Regions from separate parts of the Streptomyces sp. NBC_00663 genome, predicted to be linked through region 1. Evidence: riboswitches for the same ligand, from Rfam matches in the RefSeq annotation. Region 1 holds a riboswitch; the other holds the start of a gene.
What was found. A riboswitch is a leader RNA that binds a small molecule or an ion and turns the genes downstream of it on or off. The one in region 1 is predicted to bind glycine.

Region 1 (8,487 bases):
ACCGGCGTCCTCGTCCTGATCAGCTCGGCGGCGATCGCGGTGACGATCGCCGCGCGGAAGGCGGGTCAGCGTGGCTGGACGATCGCCTTCGCGGTGATCTCCGCGGTCTTCCTCTACACGACGGTCGTCAACGTCATCGAGCGCCCGGACGGCGTGAAGATCGGCGCCTGCTTCATCGCGGGCATCATCCTGGTCTCCCTCCTGTCCCGACTGGCCCGCGCCTTCGAACTCCGCGTGACGAGCGTGTCCCTGGACCCCATGGCGGAACGATTCATCAGGGACATGGCCAGCCGCAAGATCCGCTTCATCGCCAACGAGCCCGACAAGCGGGACAAGGCCGAGTACCGCGACAAGATCGAGCAGATCCGCGAGGACAACGACATCCCCGGCCAGGAGGACTTCGTCTTCGTCGAGGTCACGGTCACCGACCCCTCGGAGTTCGAGGCCGGCCTCACGGTCCGCGGCGAGGTCCTGCACAACCGCTACCGAGTCCTGACCCTGGAGTCGTCCTCCATCCCCAACGCCTTGGCCGCCCTGCTCCTCCACGTCCGCGACACCACTGCCTGCACTCCCCACATCTACTTCGAGTGGACCGAGGGCAGCCCGTTCGCCAACTTCCTCCGCTTCTTCCTCTTCGGCCAGGGCGAGGTGGCCCCGGTGACCCGAGAGGTCCTCCGCGAGGCAGAACCAGACCGGGCCCGCCGCCCAAGGGTCCACACGGGCTGAGGCCCCCACCCACCCGCGTCCACCGCGACACCATCAACAACACGCCCAAAGCCCCCCAAACCCCTACGGTTGATGCTCATGACCCTGAGCATCCGCAACCAGCTCCCCGGCACAGTCACCACCATCACCACCGGCGAAGTCATGGCCACCATCGGCATCCGCCTCACCGGCGGCCAGAACCTCACCGCGGCGATCACCAAGGAATCCGTGACCGACCTCGGCCTCACCGAGGGCTCCGCCGTCCGCGCCCTCATCAAGTCGACGGAGGTAGCTCTCGCCACCGCCCCGGTGACGGGCCTGTCCATCCGCAACCAACTCCCCGGCACGGTCACCGCCGTCGCCACGGGCGCCGCGATGGCCTCCGTGAAGATCGCGTTCGATGGCACCGAACTGACTGCCGCCATCACCAAGGACGCCGCGGCCGACCTCTCCCTCGCGGCCGGCGCCTCGGTAGTGGCCCTGATCAAGTCGACCGAGATCTCCGTGACAACGGCGTAACAGGACGCCGTACGCCCCCCAAACGAAAAGGGCCCCGCCGAAGCGGGGCCCTTGTTCACATCCGAGCTCAGTGGTCGTACGCGTCCAGCGGCGGGCACGAGCACACCAGGTTCCGGTCTCCGAAGGCCTGGTCGATCCGCCGCACCGGCGGCCAGTACTTGTCGGCGACCACGACCCCGCTCGGGAACACGGCCTCCTCACGGCTGTACGCGTGCTCCCAGTCACCCCCGAGCGCCCCGGCGGTGTGCGGGGCGTTCCGCAGCGGGTTGTCCTCCGCGGGCCACTCCCCGGAACCGACCTTCTCGATCTCCGCGCGAATGGCGATCATCGCGTCGCAGAACCGATCCAGCTCGATGATGTCCTCGGACTCGGTCGGCTCGATCATCAGCGTCCCGGCCACCGGGAACGACATCGTCGGCGCGTGGAACCCGTAGTCGATGAGCCGCTTGGCCACGTCGTCCACACTCACACCCGTCGCCTTGGTCAGCGGCCGCAGATCGATGATGCATTCGTGCGCGACCAGCCCACCGGGCCCGGTGTAGAGCACCGGGTAGTGCGGCTCCAGCCGCTTGGCGATGTAGTTGGCGCTCAGCACCGCCACCTGCGTGGCCCGCTTCAGCCCTTCGCCGCCCATCAGCCGCACATAGGCCCAGGAGATCGGCAGGATCCCCGCGGACCCCCAGGGCGCGGCGGAGATCGGCCCCACACCCGTCTCCGGACCGGCCGCGGGCTGCAACGGGTGGTTCGGCAGATACGGCGCCAGATGCGCCCGCACACCCACCGGCCCCACGCCCGGACCGCCGCCACCATGCGGGATGCAGAACGTCTTGTGCAGATTCAGATGCGAGACGTCCCCACCGAAGTGCCCCGGCTTGGCGAGCCCGACCAGCGCGTTGAGGTTGGCGCCGTCGACATACACCTGCCCACCGGCCTCGTGCACCTGCGCGCAGATGTCGGCGACATGCTCCTCGAAGACACCGTGCGTCGAGGGGTACGTGATCATCAGCACCGAGAGCTCGTCCCGGTGCTGCTCGATCTTCGCCCGCAGATCCTCGACGTCGATCTCACCGTCCTCGGCGGTCTTCACGACGACGACCTTCATGCCGGCCATCACAGCGCTCGCGGCATTGGTCCCATGCGCGGAGGACGGAATCAGACACACAGTCCGCTGCTCATCACCGTTGGCCCGGTGGTATCCCCGTACGGCGAGCAGTCCGGCCAGCTCCCCCTGCGACCCGGCGTTGGGCTGCAACGACACCTTGTCGTACCCGGTGACCTCCGCGAGCCGCTCCTCCAGCTCACGGATGAGCGTCAGATAGCCCTGCGCCTGCCCGGCGGGCGCGAAGGGGTGCAGCTGCCCGAACTCCGGCCAGGTGACCGGCTCCATCTCGGTGGTGGCGTTGAGCTTCATGGTGCAGGAGCCCAGCGGGATCATGCCGCGGTCGAGCGCGTAGTCCCGGTCGGCGAGCCGACGCAGATAGCGCAGCATCGCGGTCTCGGACCGGTACTGGTGGAAGACGGGGTGGGCCAGGAACTCGTCCGTCCGCACCATGGCGTCCGGCAGCGCGTCCTCGGCCGCCGCGTCCAGCGCCTCGACGTCCCCTTCGACCCCGAACGCGGTCCATACGGCGCCCAGCTGGGCCCGCGTGGTGGTCTCGTCGCAGGCGACGGAGATGTGATCGGCGTCGACGAGCCGCAGGTTGACCCCGTTCTCCTCGGCGGCGGCGACGACCTCGCCGGCCTTGCCGGGCACCCGTACGGTCACGGTGTCGAAGTAGGCGCCGTGCACGACCTCGACCCCACCGGCGGTGAGCCCCGCGGCGAGGACACGGGCGTACCGGTGGGTCCGCCGGGCGATGCCCTTGAGCCCCTCCGGCCCGTGGTAGACGGCGTACATCCCCGCCATCACCGCGAGCAGCACCTGGGCGGTGCAGATGTTGCTGGTGGCCTTCTCCCGCCGGATGTGCTGCTCACGAGTCTGGAGGGCGAGCCGGTACGCCTTGTTCCCGTCCGCGTCCACGGACACACCCACGAGCCGCCCGGGCAGGCTGCGCGCGAACTTCTCGTGCACCGCCATGTAACCGGCGTGCGGCCCGCCGAAGCCCATCGGCACCCCGAACCGCTGCGTGGTCCCGACGGCGATGTCGGCTCCGAGCTCGCCGGGCGACTTCAGCAACGTCAGCGCCAGCAGATCGGCGGCGACGGTCACCAGGGCTCCCAGCTCGTGCGCCTGGTCGATGACGGCCTTGATGTCGCGTACGGCACCGGAGGCGCCCGGGTACTGGAGGAGCACGCCGTTGATCTCCCGCGCGGCGATGTCGGCGGGAATCCCGTCGCTGAGGTCGGCGACGACGACCTCGACACCGGTCGGCTCGGCGCGGGTCTCGATGACGGCGACGGTCTGCGGCAACGCGTCCGCGTCGACCAGGAACAGCCCCTTCTTGTTCTTGCCCATGCGCCGGGACAGCGCCAGCGCCTCGGCGGCGGCCGTGCCCTCGTCGAGCAGCGAGGCACCGGAGGTCGGCAGCCCGGTGAGCTCGGCGACCATGGTCTGGAAGTTGAGGAGGGCCTCGAGCCGACCCTGGGAGATCTCGGGCTGGTAGGGCGTGTAGGCCGTGTACCAGGCGGGGTTCTCCATGACGTTGCGCAGGATGACGGGCGGGGTGAAGGTCCCGTAGTACCCGAGCCCGATCATGGACCCGAGAACCTGGTTCCGGTCGGCGAGCGACCGAAGCTCGGCCAGCACCTCGGCCTCGGTACGCGCCCCCGGCAGATCAAGGGAGTCGGCGTTCTTGATCACATCCGGCACCGCGGCGGCGGTGAGCTCGTCCAGCGAGCCGTAGCCGACCTGCGCGAGCATCTTGGCCCGGGCCTCGTGGTCGGGGCCGATGTGACGCTGCTCGAAGGGGATCCCCTGCTCGAGTTCGGTGAGCGGAGTGCGGTGGGCGGTCATTGCGGAGGCCTCCTGGTCTGACGCGACCTTTGAGGGACACCACGGCTGCGGGTCCCGGCGGCCTCCCCCTCTGTCATCTCAACCTGAGAGCTTCACCGGACACCCGAAGGTGCCCGGCTTTCACCGTCGGTGAGAGCGGAAGCCGTCGACACCCGCTCTGCTTTCCAGAGTGGCCTCGTCAGTGCGGTACGTGGGCCTGAGAGATTCCGGGGAGGATTTGCTCCTTCGGCGCCTCCGGACGATCTCCGGAGGACTCTCCCGCACAGGGTCAACAGCCGCTTGCCAGCCTACCAGCGCGCAAAATGCGGATCCCTGGAGGAGCCCTCGAGTGGCCACCGGTCTCAATCTGCTCTTTTGTAGTGCTTACGGATGAGTTGCGAGTCGCGACGTAGTGGAGGGCCCGTGCAGACCGATATCGATCCGCGCAACCTGATCGGCCGCAAGGCGATGGACCGCAACGGCATCAAGATCGGCACGATCGACGAGGTCTACCTCGACGACGCGACCGGCGTGCCCGAGTGGGCGGCCATACGCACCGGCCTGTTCTCCAGGGACGCCTTCGTCCCCCTGGAGCCGAGCGAACTGATCGAGGGCTCCTTGCGAGTCCCCTTCGACCGCTCCTTGATCAAGGACGCCCCCGACTTCGGCGTGGGCCGCCACCTCTCCCCCGACCAGGAACTCCAGCTCTACCACCACTACGGCCTGGACGTGGCCCCCGCACCCCCACTCCCGGACCGAGACTTCGGCAAACTGGCAGGCACAGAGGACGCGGACGCCTAACCCCGAAGCCCTCCACAGGGGCCACCCGCACCCGACAACGAGACTGTCACGGGTGGTGCGGGTGGGAACACAAATCCGGCCGAAGGCCGGATGCGACCCCACCCCCCTCCGCCACCAACGGCAATGGCTCAGCCACAGCCAACAACGCATCATCAACCCGAAACGTCCGCACCCTCCCCGGTCCGGAATCCGGCGTCTCGAACCGCACCGTCACCCGCCCCAGCCCACTCCCCTGAACCCACCCGTGCCCGAACTCGGCATGCACCACGTCGTGCCCCGCAACAAACCGCCGCTCGACAGCCACCTCCACCGCCTCCGCAGCCACCACATCCCCCGGCTCCTCCTCGGCCAGTTCCCCCAGATCCCCCGCGGCCTGCGCGAACAGATCCTCCTGCGTGTAGTCGGCCAGCCCGGAAACCCCCACCCCCAGCAACCGCACACCCCCCGTCGTGTCCACGGACTCCAACAACCGAGCCGCGGCCTCCCGCACGACCGCCGGATCATCGGTGGGCCCCCGCAGCGTCTCGGACCGGGTCAGCGTGGAGAAGTCGTACCGCCGCACCTTGAGCACGATCGTCCGCCCCGACAACCCGGCCCCCCGCAGCCTCCGCACACACCGGTCGGCCAGCCGCTGCACCTCCATGCCCACCCGCAGCCGATCGTGGATGTCGACGTCGTACGTGTCCTCCACCGACACCGACTTGGTCTCCCGCTCCGCCACCACCGGCCGCTCGTCATGCGCCAACGCCATGGCGTACAGCCCGTGCCCGTGCGCCTTCCCCAGCAGCCGTACGAGCTCGTCCTCCCCGGCCTCGACGATCTCCTCGACCGTGTGGATCCCGGCCCGCCGCAGATGGTCCCCGGTGGCCGGCCCCACTCCCGGCAGGATCCGCACGGACATCGGCCCGAGCAGCCCTCGCTCGGTCCCCGGATCGATCACCACCAGACCGTCGGGCTTGGCCTGCTCGGACGCGATCTTCGCGAGCATCTTGGACGCCGCGAGTCCCACCGAGCCCGTGAGCCCGGTGACCGCCCGTATGTCGGCACGCAGCTTCTCCCCCACCAGCCGCGCCGAGCCCTCGTCCCAGGCCACGCCCCCGGCCTCCAGATCCACGAACGCCTCATCGAGGCTCAGCGGCTCCACAAGCGGCGACAGCGCCCGCAGCAGCGCCATCACCTGCTCACTGATCGACCGGTAGAACCCGAAGCGCGGCACGAGATACGCGGCATTCGGCGCCAGCCGCCGCGCCTGCGCCATCGGCATCGCCGAATGGACTCCGAAGACCCGGGCCTCGTACGACGCGGTGGCCACCACACCACGCGGTCCCAGCCCGCCCACGACGACGGCCTTCCCGCGCAGACTCGGCTTGGACGCCTGCTCCGCCGAGGCGAAGAAGGCATCCATGTCGAGATGCAGGATCGTGGGCGCGTTTCTCACATGTCCGATGCTGCCCTACGCCACTGACAATGCCCTCGGTAATGCCCCGGGCAGAGCCTCAGACGGCCCGATTGCCCCGCCGCCGCGCCAGCTCGTCGGCGGGGTTGTTCCCCACCAGCGTCTCGCCGGTGTCGATCCGCTCCCCGTGCAACTGCGACAAGGCGCTCTCGACGTCCCGCCACACCACACCCACGGCGATCCCGAAGATGCCCTGGCCGCCCTGGAGCAGCGCGTGGACCTCGTCGGGCGAGGTGCACTCGTAGACCGTGGCGCCGTCGCTCATCAGCGTCATGCGTTCCAGGTCCCGGAAACCGCGCTCCCTGAGATGCTGCACGGCGGTACGGATGTTCTGGAGCGACACACCGGTGTCGAGGAACCGCTTGACGATCTTCAGGACGACAACGTCCCGGAAGCTGTACAGCCGCTGCGTCCCCGACCCGTAGGCGGGCCGCACACTCGGCTCGACGAGCCCGGTACGCGCCCAGTAGTCGAGTTGGCGATAGGTGATGCCGGCGGCCGCGCAGGCCGTCGGACCGCGGTAGCCGATCTCCTCGGACGCCATGGACGTCGCCCCTCCGCCACTGCTCGGCACGGCCGCCGGTCGCTGCGGAACGTGATCGGCCGCGCTGCCGTAAAGCGGGTACGGACCGCTCGCCCCGAGACTGCGTCCGGGGGCACCCCCAGCCGTACCGTCGCCGCTGCTTCTCACGCCGACCTCCGTCCTTGACCTGCCTTCTCGACGGTAGGCAGTCACCTGGGGCACGTCAACGATCGCCACACTCGGCACGCCGAGTGATAATCACCCTAGGAGTGGTTTCCCGTACCCCACCGCGGGGAAAGGCTAGCCGAATGCGCTTGAGGCGGGCCGTAGGACGCTCTCACACGCCGGTGGCAAATGCCAGCATTTCCGTGATGACCGGACACACCCGCTCCGGACACACCCGCCCCGTCACGGACCGCGCGTCCGCCGGGCCGGCCCCGCTCACTGACTGCTGGTGCCGAAGTCCTCCGGCGAGATCTGGTCGAGGAACTCGCGGAACTTCTCCACCTCGTCCTCCTGCTCGTCCGGGATCGCGATCCCGGCGTCGTCGAGCACACCGTCGCTGCCGTAGATCGGCGTTCCGGTGCGCAGCGCCAGCGCTATGGCGTCGGAGGGCCGGGCACTCACCTCGACCCCGCTGGCGAAGACCAGCTCCGCGTAGAAGACGCCCTCACGCAGGTCCGTGATGCGCACTTCGGTGAGCTCCTGGCCGACGGCCTCCAGCACGTCCTTGAACAGGTCGTGGGTCAGCGGTCGTGCGGGGGCCATGCCCTGCTGGGCGAAGGCGATCGCCGTCGCCTCCCCCGGCCCGATCCAGATGGGGAGGTAACGGTCGCCTCCCACTTCACGCAGAAGCACGATCGGTTGGTTGGAGGGCATTTCGACCCGGACACCTACGACATCGAGCTCGTTCACACAGCAACCCTAGGCCGTGCCCGGGACGTTTGGGTAGTCGGGCCGGAAACGGGGGGCGGATCCGACACCCACGCCCTTCAGGGCAGCCGTACACCGAGGGCCGTCTGCACCAGCGCCGCGTGCAGCTTCACCGTGAGCCCCGCCAGTTCCTTCGTACGCGCCTCCGCGTGCGCCCGGGTCTGCGGATTGCGGTGACGCTTCAGCGGGGCCACCACCTGGTCCACAAGGCCCGCCTCACGGTCGGCGGCGGCCTTCATCGCCCGCAGATGCCGCGGCTCGATCCCGAACCGCCCCAGCTCGACGACGAGCGCCGCCACGGTGACCGCCTCGGCGTCGTACGCCCCGTCCGGCAACGGAGCGATGAGCCCGTACGACTCCCACTCCTTGAGCTCCTGCTCACCGATCTCGGCGGCCGCCATCAGCTCGGCCCGGCCGATCCGCGCCGCCGTAGGGGCCTCCCAGGGGTCCGGAAGGGCTTCCCCTCCGTCCCGCTGGCGCCCCACCACCGGCAGTGCCACGGCCTCACCGCGCTCCATGGCGTCCAGGTACTCCCGGATCACCTTGAGCGGCAGATAGTGGTCCCGCTGCATCCGCAGCACATGGCCGAGGCGCTCGACGTCCTCCGCACTGAACTTG
Region 2 (8,487 bases), 5.1 Mb from region 1:
GACGGGCGCGACGCCCGTCCCGGTCGAGGAGGCCGCGCGCGGTGCGGAGGTCGTCGTCGTCACGATCCCGCTCAAGGCGATCCCGGACCTGCCGAAGGGCGTCCTCGACGGGGCGGCGGACGGGGTGGCGGTGATCGACACCGGCAACTACTACCCGCAGCAGCGCGACGGCAGGATCGCCGAGATCGAGGACGAGGGCGTGACGGAGAGCCGCTGGACGGAACGGCACCTCGGCCACCCCGTCATCAAGGCCTTCAACGGCACCTACGCCCAGGACATCCTGGACCGCCACCGCCCCGCCGGTGCCCCCGACCGCCAGGCCCTCCCGGTCGCCGGCGACGACGAGGCGGCCAAGGCGAAGGTCCGCGCCCTCATCGATGAACTCGGCTTCGACACGGTCGACGCGGGCGGCCTCGACGACTCCTGGCGCCAGCAGCCGGACACGCCGGTGTACGGCCTGCGGGAGGGCGTTGACGCGGTCACGAAGGCACTGGCGGAGGCGAGCCCGGAACGTCCGGCTGGGTTCCGCGCCTGACGCCTGCCAGAGGTCAGACGATCTCCAACGGCACGTGCGGCCCGTCCGGCAGCTCCACCTTGATCCCGTCGCCGGGCCGCACGACCCCGCCCTCCAGGACGACGCTCATGATCCCGCCCTTGAGCCGGAGCTTCCCGTCGTCGTCCCGGGTGACGACCTCCTTCAGGAGCCCCTTCCGGAACGCGTCGATCTGAAGGCAGGGGTTCCGCAACCCGGTCACCTCGACGACGGCGTGTTCGCCGAGGTGCAGCCGGGTTCCGACGGGCAGCGCGAGCAGGTCGATGCCCTGCGTGGTGACGTTCTCCCCGAGCTCCCCGGCCGCGACCTCGATCCCGGCTTCTCGCACCTCGTCGAACAACTCCTGGTGAAGAAGGTGCACTTGACGCAGATTCGGCTGTGAGGGGTCTCTCGCCACCCGGGACCGGTGCTTCACCGTCACCCCCGCGTGCACATCCCCCTCGACCCCGAGCCCGGCGAGCAGCGTGATGCTCTCCCGGTTCGGCTTGGTGAAGGAGTACGTCCCGTTGCTGCTGACCGCAGTGATCTTCCCGCCCATGGTGCGGAATCTATCTCAGGCGTCCTCGGCCCATTCCCGCAGTGCGGCCTTGGTCGCGAAGTCCGCCACGTTCTTGTCCAGCGGGTCGTCGGTGTACTGGTGGAAGCGCCACTTCGCCTTGATACGGGGCTTGCCCGCGGTCACGTAGTCCGCGATCCAGAGACCGTCGCCCGCGTAGGAGGTCGTGTCGATGTTCAGCCAGTAGTTCCGGTTCGTGTAGAGGACGACCCGGTTGTTCGGCCGCAGCTCCTTCACCTTCCGGATGAACCGGTCCTTCTCCGCGTTGGTCGCGTGCGTCCCCTCGCCCGTGGTCTCCCAGTCCACGGCGAGGATGTCGCCCGCCCGTTCCGGGGCCTTGCTCACGAAGTACTCCGCCTGGGCCGTCAGGTTGCCCGGCCAGAGGAAGTGGTAGAAGCCGACGACCAGACCGGCGTCCCGGGCCCGCTTCGTCTGGGCCGCGAGTTTGGGGTTGGTGTACGTACGGCCCTCCGTCGCCTTGATGAAGACGAAGGAGAGGCCGTCGGTGCCGTAGGAGGAGGACTGGTACGCGCTTACATCGATGCCGCGCAGCATGGGGGGACTCCCTGAAGTGCCGTTGGGGGGACAGGGGTTGGCGGGTGAATCGCCAACCACCTTGGCATGGAGGCCCCTTGCCCGTTCAGCACTCGATGATGTTCACCGCGAGTCCGCCGCGGGCGGTCTCCTTGTATTTGACGCTCATGTCGGCGCCGGTCTCCTTCATGGTCTTGATGACCTTGTCGAGGGAGACCTTGTGGGAGCCGTCGCCGCGCATGGCCATGCGGGCGGCGGTGACGGCCTTGACGGCGGCCATGCCGTTGCGTTCGATGCAGGGGATCTGGACGAGTCCGCCGACGGGGTCGCAGGTGAGGCCGAGGTTGTGTTCCATGCCGATCTCGGCGGCGTTCTCGACCTGTTCGGGGGAGCCGCCGAGGACTTCGGCCAGCGCGCCCGCCGCCATGGAGCAGGCGGAGCCCACCTCGCCCTGGCAGCCGACCTCGGCGCCGGAGATGGAGGCGTTCTCCTTGAAGAGCATGCCGATCGCGCCGGCGGCCAGCAGGAAGCGGACCACGCCGTCCTCGTCGGCTCCGGGGACGAAGTTGATGTAGTAGTGCAGGACGGCGGGGATGATGCCAGCCGCGCCGTTCGTCGGGGCGGTCACCACCCGGCCGCCGGCGGCGTTCTCCTCGTTGACGGCCATGGCGTAGAGGGTGATCCACTCCATGGCGTGCGCCAGCGGGTCGCCCTCCGCGCGGAGTTGGCGTGCCGTGACGGCGGCGCGGCGTTTGACCCTGAGTCCGCCCGGCAGGATGCCTTCACGGGTCATGCCGCGCGTCACGCAGGCCTGCATGACGCGCCAGATGTCGAGGAGTCCGGAGCGGATCTCGTCTTCGGTGCGCCAGGCGCGTTCGTTCTCCAGCATGAGCGCGGAGATCGACAGGCCGGTCTCCTTGGTCAGGCGCAGGAGTTCGTCGCCGGTACGGAAGGGGTATTTGAGGACCGTGTCGTCGAGCTTGATGCGGTCCGCGCCGACCGCGTCCTCGTCGACGACGAAGCCGCCGCCCACCGAGTAGTACGTCTTCGACAACAGCTCGGCACCCGAGGCGTCGAACGCCCACAGCGTCATGCCGTTGGCGTGGTACGGGAGCGTCTTGCGGCGGTGCAGGATCAGATCGTCGTCGTAGGAGAACGCGATCTCACGCTCACCCAGCAGGTTCAGCCGCCCCGTGTCCTTGATCGACGACACCCGGTCGTCCGCGTTCTCGACGTCCACCGTCCGAGGGGACGCGCCCTCCAGGCCGAGCAGCACCGCCTTCGGTGTGCCGTGGCCATGGCCGGTCGCGCCCAGGGAGCCGTACAGCTCCGAGCGGACTGTCGCCACCGAGGACAGGACGCCCTCGTTGCGCAGACGGCGGGCGAACATACGGGCCGCACGCATCGGGCCGACCGTGTGCGAGCTCGACGGACCGATGCCGATCGAGAACAGGTCGAAGACCGAGATGGCCACGGGAACTCCTAAAGAAAGGGTGGGGGCACACGCCATCGGGTGCCCCCACCAGGGAACTACTTGTTCAGACCGGGGTAAAGCGGGTGCTTGTCGGCAAGCGCCCTGACCCGGGTCTTCAGGCTTTCGACGTCGTACGACGGCTTCAGCGCCTCCGCGATCACGTCGGCGACCTCGGTGAAGTCCTCGGCGGTGAAGCCGCGGGTGGCCAGGGCCGGGGTGCCGATCCGCAGGCCCGAGGTCACCATCGGGGGGCGCGGGTCGTTGGGGACGGCGTTGCGGTTGACCGTGATGCCGACCTCGTGGAGACGGTCCTCGGCCTGCTGGCCGTCCAGCTCCGACTCGCGCAGATCCACCAGGATCAGGTGCACGTCGGTGCCGCCGGAGAGCACGTTGACCCCGGCCTCGCGGGCGTCCGCGGCCGTCAGGCGCTCGGCGAGGATGCGCGCACCCTCCACGGTACGCCGCTGGCGCTCCTTGAACTCCTCGCTCGCGGCGACCTTGAAGGAGACCGCCTTGGCGGCGATCACGTGCTCCAGCGGGCCGCCCTGGAAGCCGGGGAAGACGGAGGAGTTCAGCTTCTTGGCGAAGGCCTGCTTGGCGAGGATGATGCCGCCGCGGGGGCCGCCCAGGGTCTTGTGGGTGGTGGAGGTGACCACGTCGGCGTGCTCGACGGGGTTGGGGTGCAGTCCGGCGGCGACCAGGCCGGCGAAGTGGGCCATGTCGACCCACAGGTAGGCCTCGACCTCGTCGGCGATCCGGCGGAACTCGGCGAAGTCGAGCTGGCGCGGGTAGGCGGACCAGCCGGCGATGATCACCTTGGGGCGGTGTTCCTTGGCGAGGCGTTCGACCTCGGCCATGTCGACCAGGCCGGCGTCGTCGACGTGGTAGGCGACGACGTTGAACTGCTTGCCGGAGAAGTTCAGGCGCATGCCGTGGGTGAGGTGGCCGCCGTGGGCGAGGTCCAGGCCCAGGATGGTGTCGCCGGGGGAGGCGAGGGCGAAGAGGGCGGCCTGGTTGGCGGAGGCGCCGGAGTGGGGCTGGACGTTGGCGTACTCGGCGCCGAACAGGTCCTTGATCCGGTCGATGGCGATCTGCTCGGCGACGTCGACGTGCTCGCAGCCGCCGTAGTAGCGGCGGCCGGGGTAGCCCTCGGCGTACTTGTTGGTCAGGACCGAGCCCTGGGCCTCCATGACCGCGAGCGGAGCGAAGTTCTCCGAGGCGATCATCTCCAGGGTGGACTGCTGCCGGTTCAGCTCGGCATCGACCGCGGCGGCGATCTCCGGGTCCAGCTCATGCAGGGGCGTGTTCAGTGCGGACATCAGGTGTACGACTCCTCAGCCGGCGGAAAAGGCGGTGTACTCGTCGGCGGAGAGCAGGTCGGCCGGCTCGTCCGCGGTGCGTACCTTGAACAGCCAGCCGCCCTCGAAGGGGGCGGAGTTCACCAGCGACGGATCGTTGACGACGTCCTCGTTGACCTCGGTGACCTCACCGGAGACGGGGGAGTACAGGTCGCTGACCGACTTGGTCGACTCCAGCTCGCCGCAGGTCTCGCCCGCGGTCACCGTGTCACCGACCTCGGGGAGCTGCACGAAGACGACATCGCCGAGCGCGTTGGCCGCGTGCTCCGTGATGCCGACCGTCGAGACGCCGTCCTCGGCGCCCGACAGCCACTCGTGCTCCTTGCTGTAGCGCAGCTGCTGGGGGTTGCTCATGGCCTGAATTCTCCTGTACGCGGGGGAGTGCTGATGAATGCGGGACTGCTGGGAAGTGCGTGAGCAGCGGAAATGTGCGCAGGGTCACGCGCGGGCGCGCGACCTCGCGTCCAGTGTCTACTTCTGCCGCTTGTAGAAGGGGAGAGCCACGACCTCGTACGGCTCGTGCGTGCCCCGGATGTCCACCCCGACGCCGTCCGTGCCAGGCGCGGAGTACATGGCGTCGACGTAGGCCATCGCGATCGGCTTGCCCAGCGTGGGGGAGGGGGCGCCGGAGGTGACCTCGCCGATCACCTTGCCCTCGGCGACGACGGCGTACCCGGCGCGGGGGACGCGACGGCCCTCGGCGATCAGGCCGACGAGGACGCGCGGCGGCTCGTGGTCGGCGTTCTCGGCGGCCTCGCGCAGCGCCGCGCGGCCCACGAAGTCGCCCTCCTTCTCGAACTTGACGACCCGGCCGAGCCCCGCGTCGAAGGGGGTCAGCTCGGTCGACAGCTCATGCCCGTACAGCGGCATGCCCGCCTCCAGGCGCAGCGTGTCCCGGCAGGACAGACCGCAGGGGACCAGACCGACGCCCTCGCCGGCCTTGGTCAGGGCCTGCCACAGCTCAACGGCGTCCGAAGGCTTCACGAAGAGCTCGAAGCCGTCCTCGCCGGTGTAGCCGGTGCGGGCGATCAGGGCCGGGACGCCGGCGACCGTGCCGGGCAGACCGGCGTAGTACTTCAGACCGTCGAGGTCGGCGTCGGTGAGGGACGCGAGGATGCCGGGGGACTCGGGGCCCTGGACGGCGAGCAGCGCGTACGCGTCCCGGTCGTCGCGCACCTCGGCGTCGAAGCCGACCGAGCGCTCGACGAGCGCGTCGAGGACGACCTGGGCGTTGGAGGCGTTCGCCACGACCATGTACTCGGTCTCGGCCAGCCGGTAGACGATCAGGTCGTCGAGGATGCCGCCGTCCTCGCGGCAGATCATGGTGTAGCGGGCGCGGCCGACGCCGACGGAGGCGATGTTGCCGACGAGAGCGAAGTTCAGCAGCTGGGCGGCCTGCGGCCCGGTCACCGTGATCTCGCCCATGTGGGAGAGGTCGAAGAGCCCGGCCTTCGTCCGCACGGCGTTGTGCTCGTCGCGCTCGGAGCCGTAGCGCAGCGGCATGTCCCAGCCGGCGAAGTCGGTCATCGTCGCGCCGAGCGCGCGATGCAGGGCGTCGAGCGCGGTCAGGCGGGGTTCATTGCTCATCGGACGGTTGTCTCCCAAGGCATGACGGGCGAGGTCGTTCCTCCCCATCTGTCATCGGAACCTGAGAGGTTCGCCATGACCGCAGGGGACATGACTTGCACCTTGGGTGGAGCCACCGGAGGGCGGCTCGCTTTTCAGATGTGCCTCGCCCGCGCGGTAACGGGGCCTGAGAGATTCAAGGGAGGGACTTGCTCCTTCGGCGCCCCAACCAGTGGTGGGGACTCTCCCGCGCGGATTCAAACGGCCGGTATGCAGTTGGCGCGGACATCATTGCACGCATCGGGCACGGGCGGCAGGGCCGCATCGTCCCCGCCCGTCGCCACCCCCTTTGTGACTGGCTTGTGGCACGACGATCACCAAAACAAGAGAGACACCCCATTACCTTCTCTTTACGCTCGGTGGGGAGGGGAACCCCCCTGACCCCGGAGGAGGACGATCACGGTGAACAGGCCCACTGCGTACGCCACCACCTCGGCCGTCGCGCTGCCCGCACAGCCGACCGCTCCGGCCCAGGAGGCATGCGCACCGCGGCCGGTCGTGCGTGACCTGCGCGACCGCGCCGGCCACAGCCCGCACGCCCTGCTCTTCGCCCCGGCCGACCTGGTGGTGATCACCGGCCTGCCCGGCAGCGGCAAGTCGACCCTGATGCGACGCGCCGTCAAGGGCGTACGGATCGACTCCCAGGACACCCGCGACCGCTGGGACGCCCGCGCGCCCCGCCTTCTGCCGTACGCGCTCTACCGTCCCCTGGTCCGCTTCGCCCACTACGTCGGCCTGCGCCGCACCCTGCGCTCCGGCGAGGGGGTCGTGGTGCACGACTGCGGCACCCAGTCCTGGGTGCGCGGCTGGCTGGCCCGCGCGGCCCAGCGCCGCGGCGGCACCCTGCACCTGCTGCTGCTCGACGTCACCCCGGACACCGCGCTCCAGGGCCAGCGCGAGCGCGGCCGGGGCGTCTCGCGCTACGCCTTCCTCCGCCACCGCACGGCGGCCGCCCGTCTGATCCGCTCCGTGGAGAAGGGCGAACTGCCCCAGGGAGTGGGCTCCGCGATCCTCCTCGACCGAGAGGCAGCGGACGCCCTACGCCGGATCGGGTTCACGGGCTGACGGGCAGGGCGCCAGGGGCCTGCCACCCGTTAGCCTTTCAGCCACACCAGCGGTACTCGGCAGGCGGACGGACAGATGGACTTCCCGGCACAGGACTTCCCGGCACAGGCGCACCCCTATCCGCACGGCGGCGGATGGCCCGGCAACGAGCTGGAGGAGGTGCTCTCGGCCTCCCTCGGTGTGCCCGGGGCCGGCGGCCGGATCATCGAGGTCCTTGGCCGCAGCTTCGTCTGGGTCCCCCTGCCGAACGGCGGCGGCGCCCACACCGGCCCCCTCGATCTGCCCACCCTCCAGATCGAGGGCCAGGCCTACGTCCCGGTCTTCAGCTCGGAGGAACAGTTCCGTCAGGTCGCCGGGGCGCACATGTCGTACACCGTCGCCCCCGCGGTGGAGTTCGCGCGCGGACTGCCGCCGCAGCTCGGCATGGCCCTCAACCCGGACGGCGTGGTCGGCGTGCCCCTTCCGCCGGCCGCCGTGGCGGACCTGTGCCGGGTGGGCCGCACCCCGCTGGACGGCCCCAACAGCGGCGGCCGGGTCAAGCTCTACGAGCCCGACTGGCAGGACGACCCGGTGGACTTCCTCGCCGCGGCCTGCGCCGAGTTCGCCGCGACGGGAGTCGTCCTGACGGCCCGCCGCTGCCTCGCCGCCATCGAGACGGCCGACCCCGTGATGTTCGTGGGCGTGGAGCTCTCCCCATGGGAGGGCGACTTGCGTACCCTCCCGATGGACGCCCTGGGCCGGGCGTTGGGCCAGGCACCGGTGGCCTGGCCGGTCAACCTGGTCCTGCTGGACGTGGTGGACGACCCGGTGGGCCACTGGATGCGCGAGACGGTACGTCCGTTCTACACGCAGGGCATGTAGACGTACCCAAGGTGCGCGATCAACCCCCACGGCCCGCAGCCCGCAACACACCACAAGCCCCGAGCTCTCAACGCTTAAGCTGTTTCCGACTACGAAACTTTCCCGAAGGGGCGGTAGAAGGTGAGTGCCAGCGGCACAGCGACCGGCCAGGTCGAGCACATGCTGCGCCAGGTGACGCCAGGGCGCTACGACGCCTACGAGGCACTCCTCCGCGCCCTCGCCACCCCCTCCTCCGGCCAGATCTGGATGCTCCTCTGGCACGGCCAGGCGGGCTCCCCGGACGCCCAGTACGGAAACATGGAAGTGGACGGCTACGGCTACGCACCTTGCGTGACCTCCGCCCAGGAACTCTCGGCGAGCGGCTGGAACCGCTCGTACGAAGTCGTCGACGGCGTCGACGTGGCACGCACCCTCTACCCGGACCATTTCGGTCTGTGGCTCAACCCGCACGCCCCCGGCG

Region 2: it holds a riboswitch for glycine, as region 1 does, so the genes downstream of both, gcvT (glycine cleavage system aminomethyltransferase GcvT) here and gcvP (aminomethyl-transferring glycine dehydrogenase) in region 1, are expected to answer to the same signal.

Annotation. Positions count from the first base shown of each region.
Region 1 covers NZ_CP109027.1:8,095,761-8,104,247, reverse strand. Annotated here, with positions in the region: gene OG866_RS36740 (APC family permease) at 1-726, shown strand, start outside; gene OG866_RS36735 (TOBE domain-containing protein) at 805-1,224, shown strand; gene gcvP (aminomethyl-transferring glycine dehydrogenase) at 1,292-4,177, opposite strand; glycine riboswitch at 4,248-4,345, opposite strand; glycine riboswitch at 4,352-4,448, opposite strand; partial or broken gene OG866_RS36725 (PRC-barrel domain-containing protein) at 4,580-4,948, shown strand; partial or broken gene OG866_RS36720 (DNA polymerase IV) at 4,873-6,395, opposite strand; gene OG866_RS36715 (MerR family transcriptional regulator) at 6,454-7,104, opposite strand; gene OG866_RS36710 (bifunctional nuclease family protein) at 7,378-7,851, opposite strand; gene ftsR (transcriptional regulator FtsR) at 7,929-8,487, opposite strand, start outside.
Region 2 covers NZ_CP109027.1:2,961,221-2,969,707, reverse strand. Annotated here, with positions in the region: gene OG866_RS13285 (NADPH-dependent F420 reductase) at 1-535, shown strand, start outside; gene OG866_RS13280 (MOSC domain-containing protein) at 549-1,091, opposite strand; gene OG866_RS13275 (glycoside hydrolase family 25 protein) at 1,107-1,664, opposite strand; gene OG866_RS13270 (L-serine ammonia-lyase) at 1,750-3,117, opposite strand; gene glyA (serine hydroxymethyltransferase) at 3,174-4,436, opposite strand; gene gcvH (glycine cleavage system protein GcvH) at 4,452-4,829, opposite strand; gene gcvT (glycine cleavage system aminomethyltransferase GcvT) at 4,947-6,062, opposite strand; glycine riboswitch at 6,101-6,206, opposite strand; glycine riboswitch at 6,207-6,301, opposite strand; gene OG866_RS13250 (AAA family ATPase) at 6,504-7,166, shown strand; gene OG866_RS13245 (enhanced serine sensitivity protein SseB) at 7,242-8,027, shown strand; gene OG866_RS13240 (enhanced serine sensitivity protein SseB C-terminal domain-containing protein) at 8,148-8,487, shown strand, end outside.